Kitasatospora fiedleri: one gene and its partner. The protein of the gene in region 1 interacts with the protein of each later gene in a pairwise test. Links are inferred from orthologs where the notes say so. Each region holds a gene or a part of one and is shown on either strand. Other genes may lie near its edges. The genes, in order: QMQ26_RS22785 and QMQ26_RS26145.

The links.
Region 2: the proteins of QMQ26_RS22785 (region 1) and QMQ26_RS26145 interact in binary tests that used the Escherichia coli proteins (3 or more experiments, as listed by UniProt). The link is inferred for Kitasatospora fiedleri from one-to-one orthologs.

The regions. Positions count from the first base shown.
Region 1 is NZ_OX419519.1:4,929,324-4,938,738, reverse strand. What follows is about bases 1,892-6,206. They hold QMQ26_RS22785 (multifunctional oxoglutarate decarboxylase/oxoglutarate dehydrogenase thiamine pyrophosphate-binding subunit/dihydrolipoyllysine-residue succinyltransferase subunit), read left to right. Parts: upstream 1,892-2,259; coding sequence 2,260-6,006; downstream 6,007-6,206. Other genes in these bases: QMQ26_RS22790 (HAMP domain-containing sensor histidine kinase), read left to right, coding at 1,892-1,958. In the rest of the region: QMQ26_RS22795 (response regulator transcription factor), read left to right, coding at 1-731; more of QMQ26_RS22790, read left to right, coding at 810-1,891; QMQ26_RS22780 (serine/threonine-protein kinase), read left to right, coding at 6,273-8,117; QMQ26_RS22775 (DUF6104 family protein), read left to right, coding at 8,181-8,363; QMQ26_RS22770 (DUF4097 family beta strand repeat-containing protein), read left to right, coding at 8,593-9,415. UniProt on the Escherichia coli protein: E1 component of the 2-oxoglutarate dehydrogenase (OGDH) complex which catalyzes the decarboxylation of 2-oxoglutarate, the first step in the conversion of 2-oxoglutarate to succinyl-CoA and CO(2).
Region 2 is NZ_OX419519.1:5,743,057-5,751,140, reverse strand. What follows is about bases 1,476-4,459. They hold QMQ26_RS26145 (ABC-F family ATP-binding cassette domain-containing protein), read right to left. Parts: upstream 3,775-4,459; coding sequence 2,176-3,774; downstream 1,476-2,175. Other genes in these bases: QMQ26_RS26140 (PQQ-binding-like beta-propeller repeat protein), read right to left, coding at 3,894-4,459; QMQ26_RS26150 (helix-turn-helix domain-containing protein), read right to left, coding at 1,569-1,802. Also shown: QMQ26_RS26160 (Asp23/Gls24 family envelope stress response protein), read right to left, coding at 1-377; more of QMQ26_RS26140, read right to left, coding at 4,460-4,808; ypfJ (KPN_02809 family neutral zinc metallopeptidase), read left to right, coding at 5,007-5,894; QMQ26_RS26130 (glycoside hydrolase family 26 protein), read left to right, coding at 5,997-7,079; QMQ26_RS26125 (GNAT family N-acetyltransferase), read right to left, coding at 7,056-8,084. UniProt on the Escherichia coli protein: Genetic data indicate it may be involved in ribosome assembly or function.

The DNA of each region.
Region 1 (9,415 bases):
CAGAGATCCAGCAAGAGACGATCAGCAGTGGGCCGGTGGGCACCCAGCGACGGGTGCTCGTCGTGGAGGACGAGCCCACCATCGCCGAATCGATCGCGGCCCGGCTGGGAGCAGAGGGCTTCAAGGTGGCGGTGGCCCACGACGGGCCGGGCGCGGTGGACGGGTTCCACACCTGGCAGCCGGACCTGGTGGTGCTCGACATCATGCTGCCGGGCTTCGACGGCCTGGAGGTGTGCCGCCGGATTCAGGCGCAGCGCCCGGTGCCGGTGCTGATGCTGACCGCGCGGGACGACGAGACGGACCTGCTGGTGGGCCTGGGCGTCGGCGCGGACGACTACATGACCAAGCCGTTCTCGATGCGCGAGCTGGCGGCCCGGGTGAACGTGCTGCTGCGCCGGGTGGAGCGCGCCCAGCAGGCGGCCCGCACCCCCGCGCTGGGGTCGCTGCGGTTCGGCGAGCTGGAGATCGACCACGTGCAGCGCCGGGTCCGGCTGGGCTCGGGCGACGTGCACCTGACGCCGACCGAGTTCGACCTGCTGGCCTGCCTGGCGGCGCAGCCGCGCGCGGTGCTGACCCGCGAGCAGCTGCTGGCCGAGGTGTGGGACTGGACCGACGCGTCCGGCACCCGCACGGTGGACAGCCACGTGAAGGCGCTGCGCCGGAAGATCGGCGCGAGCTGGATCCGCACGGTGCACGGCGTGGGGTACGCGCTGGAGGCCCCGCTGTCCTGACCGGGCCCCGCCGGTCCCGGGCCCGCGGGCCCGCGCGGCTGCCCCCGCCCCGCCCCGAGCACGAGTCGCAGGGACACCATGACCTTTCCGCAGCAACGCAACGGGGAAGCCGAACCGGCTTCCCCCCGGCCCCGGCCCTCGCTCGCGGCGCGCGCCGCGCACCGGGTGTGGGCCGACATCCGCCCGTTCGACCCGGTCCGGTCGATCAAGGGCAAGCTGGCCATGCTGGTGGTCGTCTCGGTGGTGCTGGCCACCGGGATGGTGGTGGTGGCGATCCGCTCGGAGACCCAGATCCGGCTGATCATGATCTTCTCGCTGATCGCCTCGCTGCTGTTCATGCAGTTCCTGGCGAACGGCCTGACGGCGCCGCTGCGCGACATGACGGCGGCGGCGCGGTCGATGGCGGAGGGCGACTACAGCGCCCGGGTCGAGGTGTCCTCGCGGGACGAGATCGGCGAGCTGGCCGACACCTTCAACCGGATGGCGGGCGACCTGGAGGCCGCCGACCGGCACCGCCGCGAGCTGATCGCCAACGTCTCGCACGAGCTGCGCACGCCGATCGCGGCGCTGCGCGGCCTGCTGGAGAACGTGGTGGACGGCGTGGTGAAGCCGGACCCGAAGAACCTGGGCACCGCGCTGGAGCAGACCGAGCGGCTGGGCCGGCTGGTCACCCACCTGCTGGACCTGTCGAAGCTGGACGACGGCGTGGTCCCGCTGGACTCCCGCCCGTTCCGGGTCGGCCCGTTCCTGGACGGGGTGCTGCGCGGGGTGACGGTGGACGGCGCGACGGCGGGCGGCGCGTACGCCCGGCGCGAGGACGTCCGGCTGGCGCTGGACGTGCAGCCGGCCGACCTGGCGGCGGTGGCGGACGCGGAGCGGCTGCACCAGGTGGTGGCCAACCTGGTGGACAACGCCTGCAAGCACTCGCCGGCCGGCGGCACCGTGACGGTGCGGGCCCGGGCGGCGGAGGGCGGCGGGCTGCTGCTGGAGGTCGAGGACCAGGGCCCGGGCATCCCGGCGGCGGACCGCGAGCGGGTCTTCGAGCGGTTCGGCCGCAGCGGTTCGCCGACCGCGCTGGGGCCGGGCAGCGACGGCGGGACGGGCCTGGGACTGGCGATCGCGCGCTGGGCGGTGGACCTGCACGGCGGCCGGATTCGGGTGGCGGAGGCGGCCGCGGGCTGCCGGATCGAGGTCACCCTCCCGGGTGAGGCGCCGGTCCCGGCCTGAGACTGTGGCGCAATCGGTACAAACCGGGGCCGGGCTGCTCGGTGCCGGTCCCCGGCCCGAGCCGTAAAATGGTCCAGACCACTGGTTCGTCCGATTTTCCGCCGGTATGACCACGACCGATCAGGGGCCGAGTTCCCTGATTTCCGGCATCTCTAACGCTCGGATTCAGCCAAAAACCAGCCCGGCGATGTGATCTGGGCGACGCCTGACCACCGGGGACTGCGCGATCACTGGTCGGAGGCGTAGCCTTAATCCCCGCTGTCCACCATCCCAAAAGGAAGCGGAAGAGGGCGGTTGCCCCGTGTCGCCACACCAAGAAACCCCCAGCTCGGCAAGCTCCACTGGCTTCGGCCCCAATGAGTGGCTCGTCGACGAGATCTACCAGCAGTACCTCCAGGACCCGGCCTCGGTCGACCGTGCCTGGTGGGACTTTTTCGCCGACTACAAGCCCGGTACCGAGGTGACTCCAGTGACCCAGGCCGCAACTCCGGTCGGCGCCCAGCCGACCCCCGTTGCCGCTCCCGTTGCCGCAGCTCCGGCCGCGCCCGCCGCCCCCGCGCCCGTCGCGCCGGCGCCCGCGCAGCCGGTGGCCGCTCCCGCGCCGCTCCCGGCCGCCCCCGCCGCGCCGCCCGCGCCGAAGGCGGCCGCCCCGGCCGCCGCCGCGCCCGCGAAGGCCGCCGCGGAGGGTCCCGAGCTGGTCCAGCTGCGCGGCCCGGCCAAGGCCGTGGCGTCCAACATGGACGCCTCGCTGGAGGTTCCGACCGCCACCTCGGTGCGCGCCGTGCCGGCGAAGCTGCTGATCGACAACCGCATCGTCATCAACAACCACCTGCAGCGGGCCCGCGGCGGCAAGGTGTCCTTCACCCACCTGATCGGCTACGCGCTGGTCCAGGCCGTGAAGGCCAACCCCGGCATGAACCACAGCTACAAGGTGGAGGACGGCAAGTCCTACCTGGTGAAGCCCGAGCACGTGAACCTGGGCCTCGCCATCGACCTGGTCAAGCCGAACGGCGACCGCCAGCTGGTCGTCGCGGCCATCAAGAAGGCCGAGACGCTCGACTTCTTCGGCTTCTGGCAGGCCTACGAGGACATCGTCCGCCGGGCCCGCGCCAACAAGCTGACCATGGACGACTTCACCGGCGTCACGATCTCGCTGACCAACCCCGGCGGCATCGGCACCGTGCACTCGGTGCCGCGCCTGATGCAGAACCAGGGCACCATCGTCGGCGTCGGCGCCATGGAGTACCCGGCCGAGTTCCAGGGCTCCTCCCAGGAGACGCTGGCCCGCCTGGGCATCTCCAAGACCATGACCCTGACCTCGACCTACGACCACCGGGTCATCCAGGGCGCGGCCTCGGGCGAGTTCCTGCGCTCGATCCACCAGCTGCTGCTGGGCGCGAACAACTTCTACGACGAGGTGTTCGAGTCCCTGCGCATCCCGTACGAGCCGGTGCGCTGGGCCACCGACGTGGCCACCACCCACGACGACGAGGTCAACAAGACCGCCCGGGTCATCGAGCTGATCCACTCCTACCGGGTCCGCGGCCACCTGATGGCCGACACCGACCCGCTGGAGTACATGCAGCGCAAGCACCCCGACCTGGACGTCGTCTCGCACGGCCTCACCCTGTGGGACCTGGAGCGCGAGTTCGCGGTCGGCGGCTTCGGCGGCCAGAAGATGATGAAGCTCCGCGACATCCTCGGCCTGCTGCGCAACACCTACTGCCGCACCGTCGGCATCGAGTACATGCACATCCAGGACCCGGCGCAGCGCACCTGGCTGCAGGAGCGCCTGGAGAAGCCGTACACCAAGCCGGAGCGCGAGGAGCAGCTGCGCATCCTGCGCCGGCTGAACTCGGCCGAGGCGTTCGAGACCTTCCTGCAGACCAAGTACGTCGGGCAGAAGCGCTTCTCGCTGGAGGGCGGCGAGTCGCTCATCCCGCTGCTGGACGCCACCATCGACGCCGCCGCCGAGCACCGCCTCGACGAGGCCGTCATCGGCATGGCCCACCGCGGCCGGCTGAACGTGCTGGCGAACATCGTCGGCAAGCCGTTCGGCAAGATCTTCGGCGAGTTCGAGGGCAACCTCGACCCGAAGTCGATGCACGGCTCCGGCGACGTGAAGTACCACCTGGGCTCCGAGGGCACCTTCACCGGCCTGGACGGCGAGACCATCAAGGTGTCGCTGGCCGCCAACCCCTCGCACCTGGAGACCGTCGACCCGGTCGTCGAGGGCATCGCCCGCGCCAAGCAGGACATCCTGGACTTCGGCGGCACCACCTTCCCGGTGCTGCCGATCCAGATCCACGGCGACGCGGCCTTCGCGGGCCAGGGCGTGGTCGCGGAGACCCTGAACATGTCGCAGCTGCGCGGCTACCGCACCGGCGGCACCGTGCACATCGTGGTCAACAACCAGGTCGGCTTCACCGCCGCCCCGGCCTCCTCGCGCTCCTCGATGTACTGCACCGACGTGGCCCGGATGATCGAGGCGCCGATCTTCCACGTGAACGGCGACGACCCGGAGGCCGTGGTCCGCGTCGCGCGGCTGGCCTTCGAGTTCCGCCAGCAGTTCCACAAGGACGTCGTGATCGACCTCATCTGCTACCGCCGCCGCGGTCACAACGAGGCCGACAACCCGTCGTTCACCCAGCCGCTGATGTACGACCTGATCGACAAGAAGCGCTCGGTGCGCAAGCTCTACACCGAGGCGCTGATCGGTCGCGGCGACATCACCATGGAAGAGGCCGAGCAGGCGCTCCAGGACTTCCAGGGCCAGCTGGAGAAGGTGTTCGCCGAGGTCCGCGAGGCCGTCGCCGCCCCGGCCCAGGCCGAGGCCGGCCGCCCGGTCGCGGACTTCCCGGTCTCCATCCAGACCGGCATCTCCGCCGAGATGGTCAAGCGGATCGCCGCCTCGCAGGTCAACCTGCCGGACTGGCTGACCGTGCACCCGCGCCTGCTGCCGCAGCTGCAGCGCCGCGCCGCCTCGGTCGAGGACAACACCATCGACTGGGCCACCGGCGAGGCGCTCGCCATCGGCTCGCTGCTGATGGAGGGCCACCCGGTCCGGCTGGCCGGCCAGGACTCCCGCCGCGGCACCTTCGGCCAGCGCCACGCGGTGCTGATCGACCGGAACACCGGCGAGGACTACACCCCGCTGATGTACCTGACCGAGGACCAGGCCCGGTTCACCGTCTACGACTCGCTGCTCAGCGAGTACGCGGCGATGGGCTTCGAGTACGGCTACTCGCTGACCCGCCCGAACGCGCTGGTCATGTGGGAGGCGCAGTTCGGCGACTTCGTCAACGGCGCGCAGACCATGGTCGACGAGTACATCGCGTCGGCCGAGCAGAAGTGGGGCCAGCACTCCGGCGTCACCCTGCTGCTGCCGCACGGCATGGAGGGCCAGGGCCCGGACCACTCGTCCGCCCGCCCGGAGCGCTTCCTCCAGCTGTGCGCGCAGGACAACATGACGGTCGCCATGCCGACCCTGCCGTCGAACTACTTCCACCTGCTGCGCTGGCAGGCGCACAACCCGCACCACAAGCCGCTCATCGTCTTCACCCCGAAGTCGATGCTGCGCCTGAAGGCCGCGGCGTCCGCCACCTCCGAGTTCCTGAGCGGCTCGTTCCGCCCGGTGATCGGGGACAGCACGGTCGACCCGGCGCAGGTCCGCAAGGTGGTCATCACCTCCGGCAAGTTCTACTACGACCTGGAGGCGGCCCGGACCGCGCGCGGCACCACCGACACCGCGATCGTCCGGGTCGAGCGCCTGTACCCGCTGCCGGTGGCCGAGCTCCAGGAGGAGCTGAGCCGCTACGGCGAGGACGTCCAGTTCGTCTGGGCGCAGGAGGAGCCGGCCAACCAGGGTGCCTGGCCGTTCATCGCGATGAACCTGGTCGACCACCTGCAGGTCGTGGTCGGCCGCTCCGGTGGCAACGCCCGGCTGCGCCGGGTCGCCCGCACGGCCTCCTCGGCCCCCGCGGTCGGCTCCGCCAAGCGGCACGCCGCCGAGCAGCAGGCGCTGATCGAAGAGGTGTTCTCGCTCTGACGCGCTGAGGCGCGGCACGGCACGACGCCGTACGGCACGGAACGGATCGCCCCCGTCCCCGGTTCTCCGGGGGCGGGGGCGTTTCCGCTTCCGCTTCCGGTTCTGCTTCCGCTTCCGCTTCCGGTTCCGTTTCCGGACCGTGACGCGCTGCGGGAGCCGGTGGGCTGCACGGGTTCTGACGGGTCGATAGGTTGTGGTTCGCCGTTCCGGGCGCCGCGCGCCGGACGGCCGTCTTTCGACACGCTCATCCGAGGGGGACCCGCCTCATGGCAGCCGACACTCCGCAGCACGCCGCTCCGCTCCCACCGGTCTTCCAGCCGCTGCTGCCGGACGACCCCCGCGAGGTCGGCGGCTACCGGCTGTTCGCCCGGCTCGGCGCCGGCGGCATGGGCCGGGTCTACCTGTCGTACACGCCGGGCGGCCGCCCGGTGGCGCTCAAGGTGGTGCGGCCGGAGTTCGCCGAGGACGGGGAGTTCCGCCGCCGCTTCGCGCAGGAGGTGAGCAGCGCCCAGCGCATCCACGGGCTGTACACGGCGCAGGTGATCGACTCCGGCGGCCTGGAGTCGGGCGCGCCCTGGCTGGTCACCTCGTACGTGCCGGGTCCGTCGCTCCAGCAGGTGGTGCGCGAGCACGGGGCGCTGCCGGTGCGGACGGTGCTGCTGCTGGTGGGCGGCATCGCGGAGGCGCTGCAGGCGATCCACAGCGTGCGGGTGGTGCACCGGGACCTCAAGCCGGCCAACGTGCTGGTGGCCGCGGACGGGCCGCGGGTGATCGACTTCGGCATCGCCCGGGCCGCCGACGCGACGGCGCTGACCGGCACCGGCTACCGGATCGGCTCGCCGGCGTTCATGTCGCCGGAGCAGGCCCAGGGCCGGCCGGTCACCGCGGCCACCGACGTGTTCGCGCTGGGCGCGCTGGCCGCGTACGTGGCGGGCGGCGCGCCGCCGTTCGGCGACGGCCCGGACACCGCGGTGCTGTACCGGGTGGTGCACGAGCAGCCGGAGCTGAACGGCGTGCCCGCACCGCTGCGCGAGCTGATCGGGCGCTGCCTGGCGAAGGACCCGGCGGACCGGCCGACGCCCGCCGAGATCATCCTGGCGGCCCGCGAGCACCCGGTGGTGGGCGGGCAGCTGCGGTTCGGCGAGGACTGGCTGCCGGGGCAGGTGAACACCGAGATCACCCGGCGCTCCGACCTGCCGCGGACCCCGCCGACCCCGCTGCCGGCCGCGCCGCCGACCCTGCCGGCCACTCCCCCGCAGCCGCTCGCGCCGCCGGTGCGGCAGCAGCACGCCCCGGTGGCGCCGCCGGCGGGCGTGTTCGGGCCGCCCACCCCGGTCTCCGAGGCGGTCACCGGCCCGGTGGCCCCGGCCGACCCGACGGTGCGGCCGGCCGAGCAGCACACCCCGCCGCCCGGCCCGGCCGTCCCGCTCGCCGCCGGTCCGGCCCCGGCCGGACCGGCGGAGCGTCACCGCGGGGTGTCCTGGAAGACCCTGCTGATCGTCGCGCTGGTGACCCTGCTGGCCGGGACGGCGGGCGGGCTGGTGCTGATGAAGCAGCTGGGCGGCGACACCGGGGGCACCCCGGTCGCCACCGAGACCGTCACGGTCGGTCCGAGCCCCACCGGCGGCGGTGCCGGGGGCGACAGCGTGAGCCGGGACCAGGTGTCGGCGTCGCCGTCCGCCTCCGGCAGCCCGAAGTCCTCGCCCTCCGGGTCGGCCCGCCCGAGCGGGGCGCCCGCCGGGTTCACCGCGGTCTACACCGACCGCGAGCTGTCCGCGCCCAGCAGCGACTACGGCTTCGACCTGGTCAACGGCAAGGTGGTGCCGACCTCGGTCAACGACGACCTGGTGCGGCCGGGCTACGACAAGCTGTCCGTGCCGGACGACTTCGACCGCTACCTCAGCAAGGCGGACTCGCTCACCCCGCAGGAGTGCTCGGACGCCATCGACAAGAACCCCAGCGCCGCGTTCCCGTACGGGGACCTGCCGCCGGGCCGGATGATCTGCGTGCGCAACCGGCAGAGCTGGAGCGTGGCGATCATGAAGATCACCAACGTCACCAACGACGGCGCGGTCTCCCTCGCGCTCAGCTACTACCGGTACAACGGCTGATCGGCGCGCCACTATCCTGGGTTCCGACGGACCTGGAACCACCCACCCCCGGAGCGAACCACCGTGTACTTCACCGACCGCGGCATCGAGGAGTTGGAGAGCCGGCGAGGCGAGGAGGAGGTCACCTTCGAGTGGCTGGCCGAGCGCCTGCGGGAGTTCGTGGACCTGAACCCGGACTTCGAGGTGCCGGTGGAGCGGCTGGCCACCTGGCTGGCCCGGCTGGACGACGAGGACGACGAGGAGTGAACGGCTGACGGGACGTCAGCAGCACGGCCCGGGAGGCGAGTTCGCCCCCCGGGCCGTTCGCGTTCCCGGAGCCCGGGACGGGGCCGCCCCGGAGTCCGGCTCGGGGTCGGCTCGGGGTGCGCTCCGGGTCGGGGTGGGGGCCGGAGCGCCTTGACTTCCGCGCCACGCGATATATCGTGAATAACAGGACGACGCGATACATCGCGTATGGGAGGACGGGGAGTCGGACATGACGCAGTGGACGGTAGACAGCACTCAGCAGATCGCCTTCGACGAGAGCGTGCACACCCTGCACGTGCGGGTCGTCGACGGCACCGTGAACGTGGTCCCCACCGAGGGGCCCGCCCGGCTGGAGGTGGCCCGGCTGGAGGGTGAGCCGCTCCAGGTCGTCCTGGAGGACGGCGTGCTCACCGTCACCTACAAGGACCTCAGCTGGGGCGAGTTCGGCGAGGCCGTGAAGTCGGTGCAGACGGTCAAGTCCTTCTTCTCCGGGCTGCGCCGCAAGCGCAGCGCCGACCTGACGGTCGCGGTCCCGGCCGCCGCCGTGGTCCGGGTCGGCACCGTCTCCGCCGACGCCACCATCTCCGGCATCGCGGGCGAGGTCGGCGTGCACGGCGCCAGCGGCGCCACCACGCTGGCCGGGCTGACCGGCCTGGTCAGCGCCAACACCGTCTCGGGGGACGTGGACGCCGAGGGCCTGTCCGGCCAGCTGAAGGTCAACACGGTCTCCGGCGCGGTCACCCTGGTGGCCGGCTCCGCGACGAAGATCCGCGCCCACTCGGTCTCCGGCGCCGTCACCCTGGACCTGGACGCCGCCACCCCCACCGACATCGGCGTGAACACCGTCTCCGGCGCGGTCGGCGTCCGGCTGCCCGCCCTCGCCGACGCCAAGGTCGAGGCCGGCACCACCAGCGGGACGCTCTCCAGCGCCTTCGCCGAGCTGAGCGTCGGCGGCGGCTGGGGCTCCAAGAAGCTCTCCGGCCAGCTCGGCACCGGCCGCGGCCGCCTCGCGGTGACCACCGTCACCGGCGCGGTCACCGTCCAGCGCCGCC
Region 2 (8,084 bases), 810 kb from region 1 along the record:
ACCTCCAGGCCGGTCATCCGCTCGACCGCCTCGATGATGTCCCGGCGGACCTCGGCGGCCAGTTTGGGGATCACCACCCCGTACTCGACCACCAGCGCGATGTCGATGGCGGCCTGCTTCTCGCCGACCTCCGCCTTGATCCCGCGGCTCACGCCGGACTTCGAACCGGAACCCGGCACCCGGTCCCGCATCGCGCCGAACGTCCGGGAGAACCCGGTCCCCAGTGCGTGGATGCCGGCGACCTCCCGGGCGGCCATGCCGGCGATCTTCTCCACCACGCCGACGGCGAGGGAGGTGCTGCCGCGCTCACCGCTCGGGCGGTTCTCCGGCGCGTCCTTCTGCAGGTCCGCAGGGGTGGGGGTGTGGGGCTGCGTCATCTCGGGTCTCCTGACGTTTCGACACCAGCTATACCGCACATCACCTCAAGCCTGGCATTTCGCCGCGCGCCACGCACCGCAGGTACCTACAGATGGGGGCACGGGGAGCTGCGCCGCCCCCCGTGCCCCGTTCCGGCCGTCCGCTCCGGGTCAGAGCCCGGCGAGGTCCCGGAGCCGGCGCGCCTGCGCCTCGCGCTCGGCGGCGCGCTGCTGGTCGTAGGTGCGGTCGATGGCGCCGCGCAGCAGTGCCTTGGTCTCGATCACGGCGCTGCGCGGGGCGGCCAGCAGGGCGGCGATCAGGTCGGCGGCGGCGTCCTCGAGGTCGCCGAGGGGGACGGCCAGGTTGGCCAGGCCGATGGCGACCGCCTCGTCCGCGCTGATCCGGCGGCCGGTGGCGCAGATCTCCAACGCGCGGGCGTAGCCGACGAGTTCGGTGAGCGGCTTGGTGCCGGTGAGGTCGGGGACCAGGCCGAGGGAGGTCTCCTTCATGGCGAACTGGACGTCCTCGGCGACCACCCGCAGGTCGCAGGCGAGGGCGAGCTGGAAGCCCGCGCCGATCGCATGGCCCTGGACGGCGGCGACGGTGACCAGGTCGGTGCGGCGCCACCAGGTGAAGGCCTCCTGGTAGAAGGCGATGGTGGCGTCCAGCTCGGTGTCGGAGGAAGCGGCGAGGCCGAGGAAGGAGGGCTCGCCGGGGATGCCCTCGGGGGTGAACATGGCGCGGTCGAGGCCGGCCGAGAAGGAGCTGCCCTCGCCGCGGAGCAGCACGGCCCGGACGTTCCCGGGCAGGGCGCGGCCGACGCCCGCGAGGGCGCGCCACATCGCGGGGTCTGGGCGTTGCGGCGGGCGGGGTCACAGAGGGTGACGGTGGCGAGTTCGCCGTCCAGGTCGAGGCGGACGCCCGCCTTCTCCCACGCGGTGCGGTCGGCGTCGGGGATGTCGGTGCTCATGGCGGTTACCTTCCAGCGGCAGGGCAGGGGCACCCGCCGACCCCGACGGGCTACTGGAGGGTAACAAAGCGGCCGATCCCCGTACAGGAACGGGCGCGAAGGGGTCCGGAAACGGCGGTCGGCGGCTCGGGATGACCCGGCCGCCGATCCGTTGTGGAGCGTCGTGCATGGCGAGCAGCGTGCTGGTGAGCCGTGGGCGGCCGGAGCTGCTCGGGTGTCGCCCGCCCGAGGTGACGGCCCGTCAGGAACCGGCAGCGGCAGCGGCCTTGCCCTTGCCGCGGGTGGCGCCGCCCCGGCCCCGGAGGTTGACACCGGACTCGCTGAGCATGCGGTGGACGAAGCCGTAGGACCGGCCCGTCTCCTCCGCGAGAGCGCGGATGCTCGCCCCGGAGTCGTATTTCTTCTTGAGATCGGCCGCGAGCTTCTCACGCGCGGCACCTGTTACCCGGCTGCCCTTTTTCAGAGTCTCGGCCACCCGTGCCTCCTCGTAGAGGTGATCGGTCAGATTCCCATGATCACCCATTGCCCCGTTCCTGGCCACCCATTCGACAAGGTCCGTCACGGGAAAGCGGGGTCGAGCGGTGGTGCGCGCTCCGCACCAGGGCGCTCACGGAGGGTGTGCGCGCCCCCGCGCCGTTCGCCCCGCCGAGCGAATCCGCTGATCAGCCCGGACCGTCAGCGGGCAAACCGCGCGCTCCGACACGGAAAACGGCGGCGGTCCTCCCGGTGTTCCCGGACGGGACGGGGGATGAGTTCTCCTCGTACCGGCGACGGACCCCGCGTCTACGCGCGAGGTCCGTGCGGGGCCCGGAGCGGGCCGCCGGGGCGCCCGGCGTCCGGGCTGACGGTCAGGCCAGCGAGACCAGGTCGTGGTAGGCCGGGCTCCACAGGTCCTCGACGCCGTCCGGCAGCAGGATGATCCGCTCCGGCTGGAGCGCCTCCACCGCGCCCTCGTCGTGGGTGACCAGGACCACCGCGCCGGTGAAGGTGCGCAGCGCGCCGAGGATCTCCTCGCGGCTGGCCGGGTCGAGGTTGTTGGTCGGCTCGTCCAGCAGCAGCACGTTGGCGCTGGAGACCACCAGCGAGGCCAGCGCGAGCCTGGTCTTCTCGCCGCCGGAGAGCACCCCGGCCGGCTTGTCCACGTCGTCGCCGGAGAACAGGAAGGAGCCGAGGATCTTGCGGATCTGCACCAGGTCGGTGTCCGGCGCGGCGGAGCGCATGTTCTCCAGCACGCTGCGCTCGGGGTCGAGCGTCTCGTGCTCCTGCGCGTAGTAGCCGATCTTCAGGCCGTGGCCCGGGATCACCTCGCCGGTGTCCGGCTGCTCCACGCCGGCCAGCATCCGCAGCAGGGTGGTCTTGCCCGCGCCGTTGAGGCCGAGGATGACGACCCGGGAGCCACGGTCGATCGCCAGGCCCACGTCGGTGAAGATCTCCAGCGAGCCGTAGGACTTCGACAGGCCCTCGGCCGTCAGCGGGGTCTTGCCGCACGGGGCCGGGTCGGGGAAGCGCAGCTTGGCGACCTTGTCGGAGACCCGGACCTGCTCCAGGCCGGAGAGCAGCTTCTCGGCGCGGCGGGCCATGTTCTGCGCGGCGACCGTCTTGGTGGCCTTGGCGCGCATCTTGTCGGCCTGCGAGTTGAGCGTCGCGGCCTTCTTCTCCGCGTTGGCCCGCTCGCGCTTGCGGCGCTTCTCGTCGTCCTCGCGCTGCTGCTGGTACTGCTTCCAGCCCATGTTGTAGATGTCGATCGCGGAGCGGTTGGCGTCCAGGTAGAAGACCTTGTTGACGACCGTCTCGACCAGGTCGACGTCGTGCGAGATGACGATGAAGCCGCCCTTGTAGGTCTTCAGGAAGTCCCGCAGCCAGGCGATGGAGTCCGCGTCGAGGTGGTTGGTGGGCTCGTCGAGCAGCAGGATGTCGGCGTCCGAGAAGAGGATTCGGGCCAGCTCGACCCGGCGGCGCTGGCCGCCGGAGAGGGTGTGCAGCTCCTGGCCCAGGATGCGGTCCGGCAGGCCGAGCGCGGCGGCGATGGTGGCGGCCTCGGCCTCGGCGGCGTAGCCGCCCTTGGTGAGGAACTCGGTCTCCAGCCGGGCGTACTTCTTCATCGCGTTGTCGCGGGTGGCGCCCTTGCCGTTGGCCATCCGCTCCTCGTTCTCGCGCATCTTCCTGAGCACGGTGTCGAGTCCGCGGGCGGACAGGATGCGGTCCCGGGCGAGGACGTCGAGGTCTCCGGTGCGCGGGTCCTGCGGGAGGTAGCCGACCTCGCCGGAGGAGGTGACCGTGCCGCCGGCCGGGAGGCCCTCGCCGGCCAGCACCTTCGTCAGGGTGGTCTTGCCCGCGCCGTTGCGGCCGACCAGGCCGATCCGGTCGCCCGGGGCGATCCGGAAGCTGGCGGACTCGATCAGGATGCGGGCACCGGCACGAAGCTCCAGGGCGTTCGCGGAAATCATGGCTGGGGTCTCTCCTCGACGTGGCTATGGCACTCAGCCATTGGGCCCAAGTCTACGGGAGGGCGGGAAGGCCTTTTCCGGGCCCGGCCGGCGGGCGGTGCCGGCCGGGCCCCGGGAGGTCACTTCGCGCAGGACGGGCGGGCCGCGGCGAACGGGGCCCCGGCGGTGCCGCAGGCGGCCTCGCGCAGGCCCAGGGTGGTGTCGTAGACCCAGCTGCCGATCACCGGGCCGTCCTCGACCGAGACCCGGTGGCCGTCCAGCCGGCGCAGCACCACGTCGGGGCCGGTGCTGAGGAAGTTGCCGCGGTCGGTGAGCGAGAACACCATGACGCCGCCGGGCTGCTGGCGGGCCGCGGCGGCGGTGGCGGCCGGGCACAGCCGGGGCACCAGCACCGCGTCGTCGGTCTGCGCGGTGCGCACCGGGTCGAAGGTGCAGCCCGCCGGGGGGCGAGAGTTGAAGCGCAGGTCGCCGTCGCGCTCGCGGAAGCCCATCAGCAGGCCGGGGGTGACCACCGTCACGAACGCGTCGTTGACCTTGTCGTCGGACGGGTGCAGGGCGTCGGCGGCGCGCTGGACCATGAGCTGCGCGCGCTCATCCTCGGTGCGGGTGTCCGCGCCCGGCTCGCCGTCGGCGCGCAGCCAGTCGGCCAGGCCGGGGAAGCCGCGGTGCCAGCGCACCGAGTGGTCGGTGGTGTCGACCGCGGTGACCATGCCGTCGTCCCAGACCACCACGGCGTCCTGGCCGACCCGGACCAGGTGCAGCGCGGTGGCGCCCTCGCGGCGGTAGGACCACAGCCGCTCGCCGGTGGTCGGCGAGTAGGCCTCCACGCCGGGGCCGACCTGGAGGTCGGCCTGCGCCGCGCCGGTCGACTGCGCGCTCACCGGGCTGGCGTCCGCCGCGCCGGGGACCACCCGGTCGCCGAACGGCTCGGGCCGGTTGGCGTGGGCCGCCGCACCGGCCGCGAGGACCAGCAGAGCGGCGGCGGCGGGCAGGACCGATCTCGGCGACAGGCTTCGCAGCGGGTTGAAGGACACCCGCGGAGTTTATCCGGCGGGTGCTGACGGGGGCCCGCGGTTTACCGGCCGCCCGCTCGGGCGTGTCACTGGTCCATACCTTTATCCGGGTCCGACACGACCCCGCCCGACCTGCGGGGCAGAGGAAGGGGCGCATGCCCGCGGCCGGTTAGGGTACGCGTGCGGCGGCCCCACGGACTGTTACAGAGGTGAGACGGAATGCAGTTTGACGACGATGCTCAGCTCGACAGCTCACAGGTGCAGGACCGGCGCGGCATCCCCGGCGGCGGACTGGCGGTCGGCGGCGGGGTGGTCGGCCTGCTCGGACTCGTCGTGGCGCTGCTGTTCGGGGTGGACCCGGGCATGTTCGGCGGCTCCTCCCAGCCGGCCGCGCCGCCGGTCGGCCAGGCCACCAGCTCCGCCCAGCTGGCCTCGGCCTGCAAGACCGGCGCGGACGCCAACAAGCGGCAGGACTGCCGGATCCTGGCCGTGGTCAACAGCGTCCAGACCTACTGGCAGTCCGAGTTCACGACCGAGGGCCGGGACTACCGCCAGGCGTCCACCGTGCTGTTCACCGACCGGGTCGACACCGCCTGCGGCGCGGCGACCTCCGCGGTCGGGCCGTTCTACTGCCCCGGCGACGGCAAGGCCTACTTCGACCTGGGCTTCTTCGACGACATGACCCGGCAGCTGGGCGCCCAGGGCGGGCCGTTCGCCGAGGCGTACGTGGTGGCGCACGAGTACGGGCACCACGTGCAGGACCTGCTGGGCACCACGGCCAAGGTCGGCAACGACCGGCAGGGCGCGGACAGCGGCTCGGTCAAGCTGGAGCTCCAGGCCGACTGCTACGCGGGGGTGTGGACGCACCACGCCACCACCACCCCGCAGCCCTCCACCGGGCGGCCGCTGATCACCCAGCTGACCGACCAGGACATCGCGCTGGCCCTGGACGCCGCCGGTTCGGTGGGCGACGACCGGATCCAGCAGCGCTCCACCGGGCGCACCAATCCGGAGACCTGGACGCACGGCTCCTCGGCGCAGCGCCAGCAGTGGTTCACGACCGGCTACCGCAGCGGCGACCCGGCCAGTTGCAACACCTTCGGCTGACCGGCCCCCCGCTTGACCCGTTGGGGTGACTTGGGGCATTTATGACGGTCCGTCAGGCTAGGCTCCTGAGGCCGGAATCGTCCCTGGACCCACGGAGATCCCATGCGTCTCGGCCGCCTGACCCTGGCCGCCGCCGCGCTGCTGCTGGTGACCACCGCGAGCGTGCCCTCGGGCACGCCGCTGAGCCAGACCGAGCGCCACGCGGCGCTCTCCTCTGACGCCATCCAGCCGCGCGGCGCGGCGCCCCGTCCGGCGGTGCAGCGGGCGGTGCACGAGGTGCCGTTCGGCGCCTTCGTCGGCTCCTGGGACAGCTACATCCCGAACATCGCCCGGATGGCCTCCTGGCTGAACAACGCCAACCTGCAGGTCGGCCACACCTACCTGGCGGGCAACGGCTGGCAGGACATCGAGGGCGAGCCGCTGGTGCTCGGCCTCTGGTCGCAGTGGCGGCAGTCCGACCCGGGGCGGCGGCTGGTGCTCGGCGTGCCGATGCTCGTCCCCAACGAGGGCAACGTGCCGGACGCCGAGGTGGCCCGGCTGCTGGCCCGCGGCAACCAGGGCGAGTTCGACCAGCACTTCCTGCGGCTGGCCCGGAAGCTGGTGGCCTTCGGCGGCGGCGACACCGTCATCACCCTGGGCTGGGAGATGAACGGCGTCACCTACACCTCGCGCTGCAAGCCCGACCCGACGGCCTGGAAGGCGTACTGGCGGCGGATCGTCGGCGTGATGCGCTCGGTGCCCGGCCAGCACTTCTCCTTCGACTTCACCCCCACCCGCGGGCTGGACGCCATCCCCTGGACGCGCTGCTACCCGGGCGACGACGTGGTCGACATCATCGGCATGGACAGCTACGACCAGCCCGCGGGCGGCACCTTCGACGAGTACGTCTCCGAGCCGTACGGGCTGCAGGACCAGGTGGAGTTCGCCGCCAAGCGCGGCAAGCCGGTGTCCTACCCGGAGTGGGGGCTGTTCCGCAACGGCGACAACCCGGAGTTCGTCCGGCGGATGGTGGAGTGGATGCGCACCCACGACACCGCCTACCAGACCGTCACCGACTACTGCCCGCACGGCTTCTGGCAGTGCAAGGACAACCCGAAGTCGGCGGCGGTGTACCGGCAGCTGATGTCGGGCTCCTCCGGGGCGCTCGGGCCGGTGAAGAACTCACCGCAGGCGCCGTCGCGCTAGCGCCTCCTTCAGCTTCGGCATCCGGGTGCGCAGCAGGTGCACGGCGGCGATCCGGGCCCGGACCCGCAGGGCGCGGGCGGCGGCGGCGGGGGCGAGCCGGCCGGGGCCGAGCACCAGGCGCTGGTTGGACAGCTGGTCCGGGCGCCAGCGCTGCTTGTACGGCTCCTGGCCGCGCAGCAGGCTGAGCTGCGGGATGCCGGCCGCGCGGACCTCGTCCAGGGCGGCGCCGAACAGCAGGCCGGCGATGTCCAGCTTCTCCCGGAGCCCGGGGTGCGCGCCGTACATGTAGAGGCCGCCGAACGGGGCGCCGAGGATCACCAGGTTCACCGCCACCACCTCGCCGTCCAGCTCGAACCGGTGTATCGCGGCCCGGCCGGTCGCCACCAGGCCGGCGGTCGACTCGGTCAGGTGCTCGGCGAAGCGCGCGGTGCGGTGCTCCGGGGTGACCCCGCGGTCCTGCCACTGGAGCATGTGCAGGCGCAGCAACTCGCTGACCGTGTACGGGACTTCCTCGGGGGTCGCGGAGTGCACCAGCACCCCCGAGCTGGCGATCTTGCGGAGCTTGACCCGGCTGCGCTGGGCGGTCTTGCCGGGCAGCCGCTTGAGCAGCTCGTCCATCGGCACGGCCGGCAGGTACTGGCAGAGCGAGTCGGTGAACCGGTGCCGGCGGCCCCGCCAGTGCGCGTACACCCGCTGCACGGCCGCCGACGGGTGCACCTCGCGCAGCTCCAGGCTGTGCCAGGGGCGGCGCAGCGGCAGGGCGGCGGCCAGTTCGGCGGCGGCCCGGTCGGCGCAGTCGTCGTCGAGCAGCACGTCGGTGAAGTCGACCAGGCCCGCGCCCAGGTTGGTCAGCCCGCCGAACGGGCCGCGGCGGCGCAGCGCGGCGGCCCCGACCAGCCGCCCGTCGCGGCGGACCAGCACCAGCACCAGCGCGCCGGGGCGGCCGTACCGGCGCCACCAGGAGCGCAGCCAGGGCGCGGCCTGGAAGGAGGTGGCGGTGGCGCA